Regions from separate parts of the Mesorhizobium sp. WSM4821 genome, predicted to be linked through region 3. Evidence: predicted binding sites of a transcription regulator. Region 3 holds the regulator's gene; each other region holds the start of a gene.
The links. The regulator PhoB, encoded in region 3, activates phosphate uptake and scavenging genes when phosphate is short. The targets are predictions, from matches to a motif close to TGTCATNNANCTGTCAT.
Positions count from the first base shown of each region.

Region 1: the regulator PhoB is predicted to act here: its motif matches at 2,927-2,943, upstream of AC0NID_RS02085 (ceramide glucosyltransferase).
Region 2: the regulator PhoB is predicted to act here: its motif matches at 2,889-2,905, upstream of ppk2 (polyphosphate kinase 2).

Region 1 is NZ_CM148371.1:463,921-469,667, forward strand. It holds gene AC0NID_RS02075 (2'-deoxycytidine 5'-triphosphate deaminase) at 1-190, opposite strand, end outside; SAM riboswitch at 316-393, shown strand; gene AC0NID_RS02080 (O-succinylhomoserine sulfhydrylase) at 468-1,658, shown strand; gene AC0NID_RS02085 (ceramide glucosyltransferase) at 1,672-2,826, opposite strand; gene apaG (Co2+/Mg2+ efflux protein ApaG) at 3,051-3,443, shown strand; gene AC0NID_RS02095 (Hsp33 family molecular chaperone) at 3,567-4,601, opposite strand; gene argF (ornithine carbamoyltransferase) at 4,695-5,606, opposite strand; gene AC0NID_RS02105 (acetylornithine transaminase) at 5,624-5,747, opposite strand, start outside.
Region 2 is NZ_CM148371.1:5,070,394-5,076,140, reverse strand. It holds gene AC0NID_RS24830 (sensor histidine kinase) at 1-894, opposite strand, end outside; gene AC0NID_RS24825 (response regulator transcription factor) at 894-1,565, opposite strand; gene AC0NID_RS24820 (aldo/keto reductase) at 1,688-2,731, opposite strand; gene ppk2 (polyphosphate kinase 2) at 3,001-3,921, shown strand; gene hemB (porphobilinogen synthase) at 3,974-5,005, opposite strand; gene AC0NID_RS24805 (DUF2066 domain-containing protein) at 5,279-5,747, opposite strand, start outside.
Region 3 is NZ_CM148371.1:1,838,821-1,844,567, forward strand. It holds gene pstC (phosphate ABC transporter permease subunit PstC) at 1-654, shown strand, start outside; gene pstA (phosphate ABC transporter permease PstA) at 647-2,260, shown strand; gene pstB (phosphate ABC transporter ATP-binding protein PstB) at 2,273-3,088, shown strand; gene phoU (phosphate signaling complex protein PhoU) at 3,122-3,829, shown strand; gene phoB (phosphate regulon transcriptional regulator PhoB) at 3,846-4,535, shown strand; gene AC0NID_RS08835 (ROK family protein) at 4,667-5,747, opposite strand, start outside.

The sequences.
Region 1 (5,747 bases), 1.4 Mb from region 3:
GTTTTTCAGCAACCCTGTGGTTCGGGCCGGGCAGGAAGGAGGCGCGCACCCGCCAGGCCCTGTCGCCAAGCCTGAGGTCGAGGCTGGCCGGCTGGATCTGGTCGGCATCAAGCGCGCGCCGCGACTTCAGCGCGCCCGACTGGAACAGCGCGGAAATATCCTGATCAGGAAGAATGCCTGTCTGCCGCAAAGTCTGGCTCCGCTCGAAAGGCCGGGCGAGGTCCCTGTTTTGTCGCAGGGTTCCTGCCGCAAAGCTTGGTACAAACCTCTTAATCATGCCGGCAATTGACGCAAGCGCGGTGCAGGTCTAAAGGGTCGTTATCCCGTGGTGATTTGGCCGGTCGGCTTGCAGCCACGTTAAACAAGTCGCTAAAGGACCGTCAGGCCGCAAGGCCGTTTGGACCGGTTGCGACTTTCGCGACCGGTTTTTTTGTGTTTGGACCACTTTTGGTGTTTGGAACAAGGCGATGACGACCATGAAGCGCAACTGGAAGCCTCAGACTGCACTGGTGCATGCGGGAACGCTGCGTTCCGGCTTCGGCGAGACCTCCGAGGCAATGTATCTCACGCAAGGCTATGTCTACGACACGGCGCAAGCGGCGGAAGCGCGCTTCAAGGGCGAGGAGCCAGGCTTCATCTATTCGCGCTACGCCAATCCGACGGTCGACATGTTCGAAAAGCGGATGTGCGCGCTGGAAGGCGCCGAAGATGCCCGCGCCACGGCATCCGGCATGGCGGCGGTGACGGCGGCGTTGCTGTGCAGCGCCAAGGCCGGCGACCATATCGTGGCGGCGCGCGCCCTGTTCGGCTCCTGCCGCTGGGTGGTCGAGACGCTGGCGCCGAGATACGGCATCGAGGCGACGCTGGTCGACGGCACCGACATCGCCAATTGGGAAAAGGCGGTCAGACCCAACACCAAGGTGTTCTTCCTGGAAAGCCCGACCAATCCTACGCTGGAAGTCGTCGATATCGCCGCCGTCGCCTCGCTCGCCAATTCGATCGGCGCGCGGCTGATCGTCGACAATGTCTTCGCCACGCCCTTGCAGCAGAAGCCATTGCAGCTCGGCGCCCATATCGTCGTCTATTCGGCGACCAAGCACATCGATGGCCAGGGGCGCTGTCTCGGCGGCATCATCCTGTCAGACAAGAAGTGGATCGACGAGAACCTGCACGACTATTTCCGCCACACCGGTCCCAGCCTGTCGCCGTTCAACGCCTGGACGCTGCTGAAGGGCCTGGAGACGCTGCCGCTGCGCGTGCGCCAGCAAACGGAAAGTGCCGGCCGGATCGCGGATTTTCTCGCCGCGCGCCCGGAGATTGCCCGTGTCATCTATCCCGGCCGCGCCGATCACCCGCAGGCGGCCGTCGTCAAGAAGCAGATGTCAGGCGGCTCGACGCTGATCTGCCTCGACGTCAAGGGCGGCAAGCAGGCGGCTTTCGCCTTCCAGAACGCGCTGGATATCGTGCTGATCTCCAATAATCTCGGCGACGCCAAGAGCCTGATCACCCATCCGGCGACGACGACGCACAAGAATCTGAGCGACGAGGCACGCGCCGAACTCGGCATCGGGCCGGGCACGCTCAGGCTGTCTGTCGGCCTGGAAGACACCGACGATCTGCTTGCGGACGTCGAGCAGGCATTGAACGCCGCCAAATAGGGATAGGGCGGCTTCAGGCGCCAGACGGTGTCTCTTCCAGCTCCGCGACGGTTTTGGTCTGGATGGTCATTGCATTGCCGCGCCAGTCGACGGCACCGCCGAACCAGCCTCGCGCCCAAATGGCGGGAAGCATCACATCCCGTACGATCATCGCCGGGATCATGCGCAGAGACAGGTGCCAGCCCTTGGCCGAGGCCAGGGCGCATTCCGGGAGATAGGCAGCCATCAGCACGGCAAGGGCGGTTGCCGGCAGACTGAAGCCGGCGCCGGCCGCTGCAACCAGCGCAAGCACCAGCGGCGGCGTCGCGCCGACCAGGACTTCGGGCGCGAAGAACTGCGGGAAGGTGACGCGACGCAAGCGTGCCCAGCGGGCCTGGCGCGACCAGATTTCGCCAAATGTGCGCAAACCGAGCGGCTGCTCGAAGGGCGAGGCGACCAGATTGACGTGCAGCCCGAGCCCGTTGACCAGCTTGGTCGCCGCGGCATCCTCGGCAATCTCGGCGGCAAGCGCGCGGATACCGCCATTGGCTTCGAGCATGGGCTTGTTCCACAACATGCTCTTGCCCTGGGCGAAACCGAGGCCGAGCGCCTCCCCGGTATATTGCCAGCGCGCCTGCAGCGTGTTGAGGAAAGCGCATTCGACCTCCGCCCAGAACCGGTCCGGCCGCGAGCCGATCGGCGTCGAGCAGACAAGGCCGGTGTCCGGCTGCCATGCGGCCATCAGATGCTGAAGATAGTCCTTCGGCATAAGGACGTTGGAATCGGCAAGAACGACCCATTTGTGACGCGCCGCTTGCCAACCCTTGACGCAATTGTTGAGTTTCGGATTGCCGCTGATGCGGTCATCGCCGACGAGCAGCCGGGCCGACACGGCCGGAAAACGGACGATGGCCTTGGTGATCGGTTCGACCACGGGATCGTCGGCATGGGCGACGCAGAAGATGAGTTCATAACGCGGCCAGTCGAGTGAAAAGGCGCGCTCAAGCGTTTCTTCGGTAAACGGCTCGACGCCGCGCGACGGTACGACGATCGACACAGGCGGCGCCATGCCGGTAGGCGGCGCAACCTCGCTTGGCCGCTTCAGCTTCAGCGAGGCGAGCAGGATGCTGGCGAGATTTGAAAGAAGCAGAGCTGTCGAAAGCAGGGCGGCTGTGACTGTCAGTTCCATCGATATCTGGTCACTCCGGAAAAGACCGGCCGCAGGATGGCCGTCTTCAGCAGTTCGGGAGAATGCTGAGTCGCCCGGCTCTGCACACCATCATTGTCATGTGTCACTTAAATGACATTGTTCTTCGGCACCTGCCCTTGAGGTCGGGCAAGGACAGGAAACATCCCGTTGACCAAGCCACGGAGAGCGCCGAAGGTCCCGTTCGCATTGTTTTGGAGTAGCCCATGTATAGCGCCGTTACCCGCAACATCGAAGTGCAGGTCAGGCCGTTCTATCTGGAGGATCGCTCGGAACCGTCGGAGAACCGTTACGTCTGGGGCTACCAGGTGACGATCGACAACCAGTCGGACGAATTCGTGCAGTTGATGTCACGCTACTGGCACATCACCGACGGCACCGGCCGGGTCGAGGAAGTGCGAGGCGCCGGTGTTGTCGGCGACCAGCCCGAACTCAACCCCGGCGATAGCTATCAATATACGTCCGGCTGCCCGCTCTCGACGCCGTCCGGCATCATGGTCGGCCACTACACGATGCGCAACAAGCGGGGTGAGACGTTCGACATCGCCATCCCCGCCTTTTCGCTGGACCTGCCAGGCACGCGGCGCACGGTGAACTGACGGCTAGAGCCTGATCCACCCCGATAGAATCGGGATGGGGCTCTATCTCTTATTGACCATGACCTTTTCCGAAAACCGGTTTCCACATTTCGCTGTCGCGGACCTTCGATTCAGGATCATGGTCTATTGCGCCGCTACAAACTCCGCCGGATCGAAGTCATATTGCTTCGAGCAGAATTCGCAGGCGACGTGAATGCCGCCATCCTCGGTGCTGTCGCTGATCTCCTCGGCGGAAAAGCCTTCGAGGATGCCGCGGATCTTCTCCCTTGAGCATGAGCACTGGTCGGCGACCGGAACGCCGCCGAAGACGCGAACACCATGCTCGTGGAACAGCCGGTAAAGCAGCCGCTCGGCGCCGATCGTAGGGTCGATCAGCTCGGTCGGCTCGATGGTGCCAAGCAACGCCAGCAGTTCCTGCCAGGAATTGTCGGCCGGATCGTGGATCTCCTCGCGTGGATCGCCGTCGCCGCCCGGAAGATCGGGCACACGCATGCGTTCCGGCGATTGCGGCAGGAATTGCGCCAGGATGCCGCCGGCGCGCCACTGCTCGCGCGCGCCGCCGACGCCGGGCGTCAACAGCTTGGCGACCGAAAGCCTGAGGTCGGTCGGGATCTGTTCCGACTGGCGGAAATAGGTGCGCGCGGCCTCCTCCAGCGTCTCGCCATCGAGTTGGACGATGCCCTGGTAGCGCTGCGTGTGGGCGCCCTGGTCGATGGTCAGCGCCAGGACGCCACTGCCGAGCAGCGTCTGCTGCGACGTCTCGCCGGCAGCAGTCAAGGCCTCAAGCCGGTCGGCGTCGAAGCGCGCATAGGCGCGCAACGCATGCGGCGTAGAAAAATCCGCGACCAGCATGTCGACCGGTCCGTCGGTGCGGGTCTGCAGGATGAACTTGCCCTCGAACTTGAGCGAGGTGCCAAGCAGCACCGTCAGCACGCAGGCTCCCGCGAGGAGACGAGCGACCGGTTCGGGATAGTCGTGGCGGCTGAGGATCGCATCAAGCATCGGCCCGAGCTGGACAGTACGGCCGCGCACGTCGAGCGGGCCGACCTCGAAGGGCACGACGTGATCGTCCCCGGCGTAGCCGAATTCGCCGAGTTTGGGTTGATGTTCAGCCAACTGATAAGTTTCCAACATGACAAAGCTCCGGGGCGCGGCCATGCCGCCCTCCGGGGCGCATGCGTCGAAACGCGCTCGATTTACGTGATGCGCCTGAGATAGGCATCACGCATCGCCGGATCAAGGTTGCCCGGATCAAGCGCCCAGGCACCAGGCCAGAACCGCCTTCTGGGCGTGGAGCCGGTTCTCGGCTTCGTCGAACACCACCGAATGCGGCCCGTCGATGACCTCGTCGGTGACCTCCTCGCCGCGATGCGCCGGCAGGCAGTGCATGAACAATGCGTCCGGCTTTGCCTTCGCCATCAGCGTCGCATTGACCTGGTAGGGCAAGAAGACGTTGTGGCCGCGGGCACGGTGCTCCTGGCCCATCGACACCCAGCAGTCGGTGACGACGCAATCGGCCTCGTGAACGGCCTCCTCGGGCGAGCGGGTGAAGTTCAACTTGCCGCCATGCGTCTTCGACCAGTCGATATGCCTCTGTGCCGGCTCGCTGCCTTCCGGCACCGCGACATTCAGATTGAACCGAAATCGTGCCGAGGCTTCCAGCAGGGAATGCAGCACATTGTTGCCGTCACCGGTCCAGGCAATCGTCTTGCCGGCAACCGGACCGCGATGCTCCTCGAAGGTCATGATGTCAGCCATCAGCTGGCAGGGATGGGTGTCGTCGGTCAGCCCATTGATGACCGGAACGGTGGCGTTCTCGGTCAGCTCCAGCAACCGGTCATGCGATGTGGTGCGGATCATGATCGCATCGACATAACGCGACAGCACCTTGGCCGTGTCCGCGATGGTTTCGGAGCGGCCGAGCTGCATCTCGGTGCCGGTCAGCATGATGGTCTCGCCGCCGAGCTGGCGCATGCCGACGTCGAAGGACACACGCGTGCGCGTCGACGGCTTGTCGAAGATCATCGCCAGCACCTTGCCTTCGAGCGGTTTTGCCCGCTCGCCAGCCTTGAGCCTTGCCTTTCGAGCGACCGCATCGTCCAGCATGAAGCGCAGATCGTCCTCGGAAACGGCGGAAAGATCGGTGAAGTGGCGAAGGCTCATCAGGGCTGGTTCCAGGATTACTTCGCGGCAGCCGCGGCGATGGCATCGGCCAAGCCCCGGGCGCCGGCGCGAATGCGGTCGAGCGCCTCACGGATCTCGGCGTCGGTGACGGTGAGCGGAGGCAGCAGGCGAATGACGTTG
Region 2 (5,747 bases), 3.2 Mb from region 3:
GTTGCGCTCAAAATCGAGGAGCTGTTCGGCGGTCTCAGCCAGACGAGCAACGTCGGCCAACAATCGCCGGCGATCCTGGCCCTCGGGCATCCCATCGATCCGCGTCTGCATGATGGCGATGGGTGTTCTGAGCTCATGCGCCGCATCGATCAGGAAACGCTGCCGTTTTCGGAACTCGTTCTCGAGCCGCTCGAGCGTTCCGTTGAACGCGGTCACCAGCGGAGCGACTTCCTTGGGAATACCGTCCACCGGCAGCCGTACTCCGTACCGGCGCGGTTCGATCTGCGATGCCTTGTCGGCGACGTCGCTCACACCGGCCAAGCCGCGCCCAACGATGCGGGGGACGGCAAGGAAGATCGCAGGCAAGGCAATCGCGATCAAAGGGATGTAGATCGGGTAACTGTGGGCCAGAATGGCGAGACCGGGCCAGCCTTTGTCAGCGAAGCCGCCAAAAAGAATCCGGACCTCACCCGCCACAGTCTCGACGTTTTCGACCGAGGCAATCTCATCTGTTCCGGCCGATCCCCTGATATCTGCGTCCTGGAACAGGTGCGCCAGATGGACGAGCTCAGCATAGGCTGCGGGAATGGTGCCGTAGGATATGGAAGCACCGTCCGTGGTGGCCACGACGTACCAAAGTCCACTGTTCTGTTGCTTAAGCGACTTCAGCTCCGGCGTATCGCGTATTCCTAACTTTCCTTGCGGGTCGCGTTCAACGGCCCCGACCATCAGCGAGGTGATTTTGCGCTCCATGGCGAAGTTCGGCGACATGACCGTAGTCGCCCACATGCAAAGCCCGATGATCACTGCGGCGACCACGGCGACGATGACGAGGCTGAGCTGCCAGCTGAGCTTCCACCAAAGTGAGGGGTTCGACATGTTCGCCTCGGGCATCATTCTTCCTTCAGGAGATATCCGACGCCCCGGATGTTGTGGATCGCAATGCCGGCGCCAGCATCCAGCAGCCGCTTGCGCAGCCTGGAAATATGCGCATCGAGCGCGTTCGACTGGATCTCTTCCTCGTAATTGTAGACCGCCGCCTCGAGCGTCGACCGAAGGACGGTTCTGTCCTTCCGCTTGGCCAGCGCTGCCAGAACGAGAAGTTCGCGTCTGGGCAGGTCGAGCGGGATCGCCTCGACGGTCACGCTCAAATGCAGGGGATCGATCGCCATTCGACCCACGGTGATGTGAAGTTCCGTCAGGCTTGCCGGCCGCCGTAGAACAGCCCGCAACCGAGCCATCAGCTCTTCGACGAGAAACGGCTTGCCCAGATAATCGTCAGCGCCGACGTCGAGACCTTCGACGCGTTCCATTGGCTCGTTGCGCGCCGTCAGCACGAGGATCGGCGTGTCGGTTCCCGTCCGCCGCAACTGCGGGATAAAGGTCAATCCCTCGCCGTCGGGCAAGCGGCGGTCCAGAAGGATCGCATCGTAAATGTTCTGGCGCGTCAATTCGATTGCGTCAGCGAGATGGATCGTGTGGTCGGTGACGACGCCGTGCTTGCCCAGCGCCACCGACAGCGCATCCGCCATTTCCTTCTCGTCCTCTATCAGTAGGATTCTCATCGCCTTCCCGCTTTTTCCGCAACCGGTGTTTCCACCACCAAGATTGCAGCAGCATTGCGGAAGGGCAGTCAGCTAATGCTGCCGCGGATGCAGAATCCCGAAACCACAGCCGCGGCGATCCTTCAGATGTCATCCCGGTAAAGAACCAGATCGGCCGGGCCGAACCGGTCTTTTGCCGTGAACTGCTGGTGCCAATAGGGGTAGAGCACTGGCGGCCTGCTCACCGCATCGAGCCGTTTGCGTTCGTCGTCGGCAAGCACCAGGCTTGCAGCGGCGATGTTGTCCCTGAACTGCGCTTCGGTCCGGCCGCCGATCACCAGCGAACTGACGGCAGGCCGGCCGAGCAGCCAGGCAAGCGCCACCTGCGCCGCCGACACACCATGGCTCTCGGCGATCTCGACAAGGACATCGACGATCCGCCACAGCCGGTCCTCGTCACGGATCGGCGGTTCCGACCAGCCGCTGAGCTGGCGCGAGGTCGCCTGGTCGCGGTGGTATTTGCCGGACAGCAATCCACCGGCAAGCGGGCTCCATACCAGCACGCCAAGCCCCTGGTCGACGGAGATCGGCAGCAGCTCGTACTCGGCTTCGCGCGCTTCTAGCGTGTAGTGGATCTGCTGGGTGACGAAGCGCGGCTGGTGCTGGCGGTCGCTGATCCCCAGCGCCTTCATCACCTGCCAGCCGGAATAGTTCGAACAGCCGACATAGCGGACCTTGCCCTGGCTGACGAGCGTGTCGAGCGCGGCGATGGTTTCCTCGAGCGGCGTCGTGCCGTCCCATTCGTGCAGGAAATAGATGTCGATGACATCGGTCTTGAGGCGCTTCAGGCTCTTCTCGCACTCGCGGATCAGATGATAGCGCGACAGGCCCTCGTCGTTGGGGCCGGTGCCGATCCGCATGCGCGCTTTCGAGGCGATCAGTACGTCGCCCTTGCGTTTGCCGCCGAGCGCTTCGCCGATGATCTCTTCCGAAAGCCCGTTCGAATAGACATTGGCCGTGTCGATGACGTTGATGCCGGCGTCGATGCAGAGGTCGATCATCCGGCGCGCCTCGTCGAGATCGGTCTTGCCGACCGCCGAAAATGCGCCGGCGCCGCCGAAGGTCATGGTGCCCATGGTCAGCGTCGAAACCTTCAGCCCGGAACGGCCGAGTGTGCGGTATTCCATGTCAGATCCTCACGATTGTGTTGGGAGAGGGCTTCAAGGGCAGCCCGAAATAAGCCTGGCATTTGTAGGACAATTCGCACGGCTTGTCGCCCCGTGACGCAAGACGGAGCGATCACATCTCGCGGATCGGAAGCGCGTGAAGGGCACGCGGGCCAGCTGCAATAAAACCGTCATTGCCGGCCTGTATGCAAGTCGGCTCAGGAGTCCATCTCGGCCGGCAGGCCGGGCGGCGGGGCGCCCGGCAGGGGCTTGCACGCGGAGCAGCGCAAATGACCGAATCGAAACAGAATTCCCCGGCCAGGGATTGGCTGGAAGCGGAGCTCGCGGACACGCTCGACGAAAACTACGAGCTGGAAATGTCGGAACCGGCGCTGTCACTGGAAATCGCAAAAATCTACAAGAACGCGCATCCGCCGTCGATGGATCGCATGCAATATTTTCGCGACCTGATCACGCTGCAATCCGAATTGATCAAGCTGCAGTCCTGGGTGGCCTACCACAAGAAGAAGCTGGTGGTGGTTTTCGAGGGCCGCGACTCGGCAGGCAAGGGCGGCGTCATCAAGCGCATCACCCAGCGGCTCAACCCGCGCATCTGCCGCGTCGTCGCGCTGCCGGCGCCGACCGAGCGCGAGAAGTCGCAATGGTATTTCCAGCGCTACGTTCCGCATCTGCCGGCAGGCGGCGAGATCGTTCTGTTCGACCGGTCCTGGTACAACCGTTCCGGCGTCGAGCGCGTGATGGGCTTCGCCCAGCCCGATCAGGTCGAGGAGTTCTTCCGCGACGTCCCGGAGTTCGAGCGCATGCTCGTTCGTTCCGGCGTCACGCTGGTCAAATACTGGTTCTCCATCACCGACGAGGAGCAGCAGATGCGCTTCCTGATGCGCATCCACGACCCGATGAAGCAGTGGAAGCTTTCGCCGATGGACCTGCAGTCGCGCGTGCGCTGGGAGCAGTACACCAAGGCCAAGGAAGAGACGTTCGCCCGCACCAACATTCCCGAAGCCCCCTGGTTCATCGTCGAGGGCAACGACAAGAAGCGGGCGCGTCTGAACTGCATCGACCATCTCCTCAAGCAGATGCCCTATGAGGAAGTCCCGCACGAGGAGATCACGCTGCCCGAGCGCGTCTTCAATCCCGAATACGAGCGCCAGGTGCTGCCGCGCGAGCTGTATGTGCCGGAGAAGTATTGAGCGCTAGCTGGGTGCGCCGCGGTCATCGAGGCGCCCACGCTACAGATGCGCGTCAGCCCTTCAGCATCTCCGCCACCTCGGGCGCGAAGTAGGTCAGAATCCCGTCGCAGCCGGCGCGCTTGAAGGCCAGCAGCGATTCCAGCATTGCCTTGTCGCCGTCGATCCAGCCATTGGCGGCGGCCGCCTTGATCATCGAATATTCGCCCGATACCTGATAGGCGAAGGTCGGTATCCGGAATTCGTCCTTCAGCCGTCGGATGATGTCGAGATAGGGCAGGCCCGGCTTGACCATCAGCATGTCGGCGCCCTCGGCTAGGTCCTGCTCGGCCTCGCGCACGGCCTCGTCGGAATTGGCGTGGTCGAGATAGTAGGTCTTCTTGTCGCCCTTGAGCAGCCCGGCGGTGCCGACCGCCTCGCGATAAGGACCGTAGAAGGCGGAGGCGAACTTCGTCGCGTAGGACATGATCGCCACGTCCTGAAAACCGTTGGCGTCGAGCGCATCGCGAATGGCGCCGATGCGGCCGTCCATCATGTCGGACGGGGCAATGATATCGGCGCCCGCCGCGGCCTGGATGACGGCAGCCGCCGTGACCTGCTCCACGGACTGGTCGTTGACGATGATGCCGTCGCGCAAGATGCCGTCGTGGCCATGCGAGGTGAAAGGATCGAGCGCCGCGTCGGTGATGATGCCGATCTCGGGCACCGCATGCTTGATGGCGCGCGTAGCGCGGTTGATGACGTTTTCCGGGTCGAGGATGTGCGATCCGGTCTCGTCGCGCCGGCCGAGCTCGACATTGGGGAAGGTGGCGATCGCCGGAATGCCGAGCTTTGCCGCGCGCTCGGCCTGCTTGATGGCTAGGTCGAGCGACAGCCGGAAGACGCCGGGCATGGCAGCGATCGGTTCGCGGATATTTTTCCCGTCGACGACGAAAATCGGCCAGATCAAATCGTCGACACTCAGCCGGTTCTCCTGGACGAGGCGGCGCGACCAGTCGGCCTTGCGCATGCGGCGCAAACGGCGGCTGCCGGTGATCTCGTCGACGCTGCGCGCGCCGGCAGGCTTTGCTGGGTCGAATTTATTCATCGCCAAAACTCCGGATCGGGCAGCTTTACCACGAGCCTTCGCCGCTGACCAATGCGACACGATTGTGCCAGCTTTCCAGCTTGGGTTCCTCGCCCCATGGAATGGGGGAGGCTCGGCGAAGCCGAGACGGAGAGGGGGAACTGCGCCCTGCGAAAAGGCCCCCTCTCCGACCGCTTCGCGGCCACCTCTCCCCGCTTTGCGGGGGCGAGGAACCCAAGTCTTGCAAGCCATCTCCTTGTCTCTTCTCTGTGGAGCCACAAGGGGAGTTGCGTTTCAAGGCTGCCCGTTGCCGGACAGCACCTGCGCGGCACCCCGCATGGCGACGCGGAACGCCTCGTCGAAACTGACGCCGCGCACCTGCCAGTGATGGGTCTGGCCGCCCGTGGCAAGGCGCCAATCGGCGATCCAGCCCAATTCCCCGTCGCTCCAGACGATGCTGCCGGCAAGAGCCTGGTCGGCACCGGCCTGTTTGGCCGCGTTGTCCAGAGCCGCCATGTCAGTCTCACGCAGTGCCTTGTCGTCCAGCCCGGATTCGGAGAGCAGCGACGCCTCGGGAAAGGTGATGCGCATCGCCAGTGGTTCGGCTGCATTCAGGAACGATTCGCGCATCGGTGCGCCGCGCTCGTCGTCGGCGGCCAGCGTGACATGCATTGCGGCCCGCTCGGTTGCGAGGAAGATCGCCAGCCGCGGCCGCTCGGCAAGCCACGGCTTGCTGTCGAGCGATGCCAGCACCGGGTCGATG
Region 3 (5,747 bases):
CTGGTGGCCGCGCCTATCGGGCTGATGGCTGCGATCTATCTTTCGGATTACGCTTCCAAAAGCGTCCGCGCGGTCGCAAAGCCGGTGCTGGAAATCCTCGCCGGCATTCCGACAGTCGTCTATGGCTTCTTCGCCGCACTGACGGTTGCACCCTACTTTCGCGGTATCGGCGAAAGTCTGGGTCTAAGCGTTGCGTCCGAATCCGCGCTCGCCGCAGGCGTGGTCATGGGCATCATGATCATTCCCTTCGTTTCCTCGCTTTCCGATGACGTGATCAACGCCGTTCCGCAATCCCTCAGAGACGGTTCCGCCGGCCTCGGCGCGACCAAGTCGGAAACCATCCGCAAGGTGATCCTTCCCGCCGCCCTTCCGGGCATCGTTTCGGCGATGCTGCTCGCCGTCAGCCGCGCCATCGGCGAAACAATGATCGTGGTCATGGCGGCGGGGCTGGCGGCAAACCTCACGGCCAACCCGCTCGAAGCGGTCACCACCGTGACGGTTCAGATCGTGACGCTGCTTGTGGGCGATCAGGAATTCGACAGCGCCAAGACGCTTGCAGCCTTCGCACTTGGCCTGGTGCTGTTCTGCATCACGCTCACCCTCAACATCGTCGCTTTGCGCGTCGTCCAGAAATACCGAGAGCAATATGACTGATGCGATCGCGTCATTTGGCGCCGGCGGACGGCCGGTCAGCATTCATACCGACGATGCCGCCAAGGCGCGGCTGAAGGGCCGTTACCGTGCGGAAGCGTGGTTCAAGTGGCTCGGCGCCGGAGCCGTCGCGTTGGCTGGGTTGTTCCTCGTGTTGCTCCTGTCGACCGTCGTCACGCAGGCGATTCCGGCGCTGCGGCTGAACTATCTGACGCTGCCGATCGATCTTTCGTCGGCTAAGGTCGACCCAGCGAAACTCGGTGACGTAAACTATGATTCCATCGCCCAGGAAGCGCTTGCGGCAAAATTTCCGGATGTGAAGAGCCGTCAGGACAAGCGCCTGTTGCGCGGGCTGATTTCCAGCGGCACGGGCGTCTTCCTGCGCAAGGATATTGCGGCTGATGCGGGGATGCTCGGAAGAACGGTGGACTATGCGGTTCCACTGGACGATTTTGCCGACCTCTATCTCAAGGGTTTGCTTGCTGACGTCGGTTCGGACGAACCCATTTCAACGAGCGTCACGCCTTCGGGAACCAGCGGCGACATCGACCTGACCTTCGGCGACGATGGCTTGCTGGCGCTGGCGCGCGGCCATGGTGCGACCGAGGGCGAAAACGGCATGCTGACGCTGACGAGCGGCGCATCGTCGCTGCTGGTCGTGTTCAACGGCGGTACGGTCAAGCTGACCGCGCTGTCGCCGGGGGGCAACGGGACGGCGATCGCAAAGGGCACGGTGATCGAGGCGCTGGACAGCACGGCGCCCGCCGCGAGCGGTCAGGCATCCCTGCGCGTCATCGATACGCCGGAAGCATCGCGAAAGATTTCGGACAAGGAAATCGTGTGGCTCGACACGTTGAAGAGCGACGGCTTGATCGAAAGCCGGTTCAACTCGATCTTCTTCTTCACCGGCGCCAGCCGCGAGCCGGAACTGGCCGGCGTCTGGGGCGCGGTCGTCGGATCGTTCCTGACCATGATCGTAACGCTCGCCATCGCCTTCCCGATCGGCGTTTCGGCGGCGATCTATCTTGAGGAATTTGCGCCCAAGAACCGGCTGACGACGATCATCGAAGTGAATATCAACAATCTGGCGGCGGTGCCTTCGATCGTCTTCGGCCTGCTTGGACTTGCCGTATTCCTGAATTTCTTCGGCCTGCCGCGCTCGGCCCCGGTGGTCGGCGGCATGGTGCTGGCGCTGATGACGCTGCCGATCATCATTATCGCCTCACGCGCTTCGCTACGCGCCGTGCCACCATCCATCCGCGAGGCGGCGCTTGGCATCGGAGCGTCCAAGGTCCAAACCGTATTCCATCACGTCCTGCCGCTGGCGATGCCGGGTATCATGACCGGCACCATCCTCGGAATGGCGCATGCGCTGGGCGAGACCGCGCCGTTGCTGATGATCGGCATGGTCGCCTTCATCGTCGACATCCCCGGCGGCTTCACCGATCCCGCGACGATCCTTCCCGTGCAGATATTCATGTGGGCCGATTTCCCGGAAGCCGGGTTCCAGCAGAAGACTTCGGCGGCGATTTTGATCTTGCTGCTGTTTTTGGTCATCATGAATGCCATTGCGGTGATACTGCGCAGGCGCTTCGAGCGGCGCTGGTAAGGAGTAGAGGATATGAACATCATGACGGAAGCCAGCGTCGAACAGAAACTGGGTAGCGGGACCAACGAACCTTCGATCAAGATGAAGGGCGCAAAGGTCTCCGTTCATTACGGCGAGAAGCGAGCCCTGTTCGACGTGGATCTCGATGTCCGTGAAAACCAGGTGACGGCGTTGATCGGCCCATCGGGCTGCGGCAAGTCGACCTTTCTGCGCTGCCTGAACCGGATGAACGACACGATCCCGATCGCCCGGGTCACCGGCAAGATCACGCTCGACAGCGAGGATATCTACGACCCGAAAATCGACGTCGTCGAACTCAGGGCTCGCGTCGGCATGGTGTTCCAGAAGCCGAACCCGTTTCCGAAGTCGATCTACGAAAACGTCGCCTACGGTCCACGCATTCACGGCCTGGCTAGGAGTAAGGCGGAGTTGGACGGCATCGTCGAATCGAGCCTGAAGAAGGCCGGCCTGTTCAACGAGGTCAAGGATCGCCTGCTCGAGTCGGGCACTGGTCTCTCCGGCGGACAGCAGCAGCGCCTGTGCATCGCGCGCGCCATCGCGGTGTCGCCGGAGGTGATCCTGATGGACGAGCCGTGTTCGGCGCTTGATCCGATCGCCACCGCCCGCGTCGAGGAACTGATCGACGAACTGCGCCAGAACTACACGATCGTCATCGTCACTCATTCGATGCAGCAGGCAGCGCGCGTGTCGCAGCGCACGGCCATGTTCCACCTCGGCTATCTGGTCGAGGAGGGCGCGACCGACAAGATGTTCACCAATCCCGACGACAAACGCACCCAGGACTACATCACCGGCCGGTTCGGTTGAGCGGCGGCGAATTTCGAACACGAGGACAGTATCATGGGTGAACACACCGTCGCATCTTTCGACGAGGAATTGGAGCACATCGACCGGCTGCTCCGCGACATGGACGAGCTAGCCGCCGCGATGGTCGCGGCGTCAATCCGCGCGTTGCTAGCTTCGGACAATGCGATGGCGCAGCGCGTCGTCTCGGACGACACGATCATGGATGCGCGGCAGCGCGAACTCGACGATAGCGCGATCACGCTGATCGCCAAGCGGCAGCCGATGGCGCAGGATCTGCGTGCCGTGGTCGGCGCAATCCGCATGGCGGGCGATCTCGAGCGGATCGGCGACCTGGCCAAGAACATAGCCAAGCGGGTCAGCGCCGTCGGACAGAGCGCCACGCCACGCAATCTCTCGCACGGTATCGACGCCATGGCGGATCTCGTTCTCGAGCAGCTCCGCGGCGTGGTCGAGCACTATGTCTCGCGCAACGCCGACGCGTTGAAGGAACTGCGCGCCGCCGACGAGAGGATCGACGTGAAATACACGGCGGTGTTTCGCGAGCTCCTGACCTACATGATGGAGGATCCGCGTAACATAACCGCCTGCACGCACCTTCTATTCTGCGCCAAGAATCTCGAGCGTATCGGTGATCATGTCACCAACGTTGCCGAAAACGCCTACTATGTCGTGACCGGGAATCAATTGCCGGCGGACCGCCCGAAGCTCGACGAGACGACAATGTCGGCGCCGGCGACATGACAGGGGTAACCGGCCGATGATCGCGCCGCGCATCATGGTGGTGGAGGATGAAGAGCCTCTAGGCGTCCTCCTCCGCTACAATCTCGAATCCGAAGGCTATCAAGTCGAGGTGGTGACACGCGGCGACGAGGCCGAGATCCGGCTGCAGGAGAACGTGCCCGATCTTCTGGTGCTGGACTGGATGGTGCCGGCGATTTCCGGCATCGAGCTTTGCCGGCGTCTTCGGGTGCGTCCCGAAACCGAGCGGCTGCCGATCATCATGCTGACCGCCCGCGGGGAGGAGAGCGACCGGGTGCGCGGCCTTTCCACCGGAGCGGACGACTATCTGGTCAAGCCCTTCTCGACACCGGAATTCATGGCCAGGGTCAAGGCGCTGCTGCGTCGCGCCAAGCCGGAAGTGCTGTCCAGCGTTCTCAAGGTCGGCGACATCGTGCTCGATCGCGAATCGCACCGGGTCTATCGCAAGAAGAGTGAGATCCGGCTCGGACCGACCGAGTTCCGGCTGCTCGAATTCATGATGCGGCATCCCGGCCGCGTGTTCTCGCGCAGCCAGCTGCTCGACAATGTCTGGGGCGAGACGATCTACATCGACGAACGCACGGTGGACGTCCATGTCGGCCGGCTGCGCAAGGCGGTCAACAATGGTCGCATGCCTGATGTCATCCGCACCATCCGCGGTGCCGGCTACGCGATCAGGGAAGACTAGCTCCACGGCGCGAAGGTTCTGACAGTCGGATGTGCTGCGTTGGCGGATCGCATGTCTTGGCGGCTATCGAAAACGCCCATTGCTTCGCCCAGGGATGACGAAGTTGGGCCTCCCGCGCTCTTCGGTCAAACTCAAGCCACGTTCTTCCCCGCTGAGCCTCCTCTCGCCTGCACGCCCGGCGCGAAAATCTCCTGGTCGACGAAGCTTAGCGCCCGCATGGCGCAGCCTTCGCGGATCAGCGGCAGCTCGTTCGGCTCGGTGTCGAAGGAAATCGAACCCGAATGCTGGCCGCCGGCGGTCTGGGCGATGGCTTCGCGCAGGGCCGGCTCGATCAGGTCGAAAGCGGCGGCACTGGCGCCGACCATGGCGACCGGCGCCGGATCGATCAGTGCGAACAGGCTGCCGAGCCCAAAGCCGAGCGCTTCGCCGGCCTTGCGGTAGGCTTCGCGCTCCGGTCCGTCCGTCTCGCGCGCCCGGGCGGCGAGCGCCCGCATGTCGGCATCGCTGACATCGGCGACCGGCTCGGTGTTTTCGCTCAACTGCCTAGCGTTGCGCCAGATGGCGTAGTTGCCGGCATAGGCCTCGACGCAGCCGCGCCGCCCGCAGCGGCAGAGCGCGCCGCCCGGGCGATGGATCATGTGGCCGAATTCGCCGCCCGAGGAATGAGTGCCGGTGAACAGTTCGCCTTTCAGCACCAGCCCCATACCGATGCCGTGCGAGAGCAGGATGGCGATAAAATCGTCGCGGTAACGATCCGGGTCGCGCCAGCGCAGCGCCACGGCCATCATGTTGCAGTCGTTCTCCATGGTGGCCGGGATGCCGAACTGGTCTTCCAGAATGTCGGCGAAAGCGATGTTCGTCTGCGGCGTGATCGGCGACCACAGCATGGCTCGCGCATGGGAATCGGTGATGCCCTGGATCGCCAGCGCGATGCGCGCGACGCTTTGGACATCGAGGTCGGGATCCTTGAGCCGGCGCCGGACGATGGCGACGCATTCGCCGATCAGTGCGTCGCGCGACATGGTCAGCGTGTCCAGCCGGCGCTGTTCCTCGGCGACCACTTGCCCGGCATAATCGATGACGGCGACCGAAAGGAAATTCAACGACAACACGACGGCCAATACCTTAGCCGCTTCCGGATTGAGGCTGAGGCCGACCTGCGGCCGGCCGCGTTTCAGCGAAACGGTCTCGCTTGCCCTGCTCTCGGCAAGG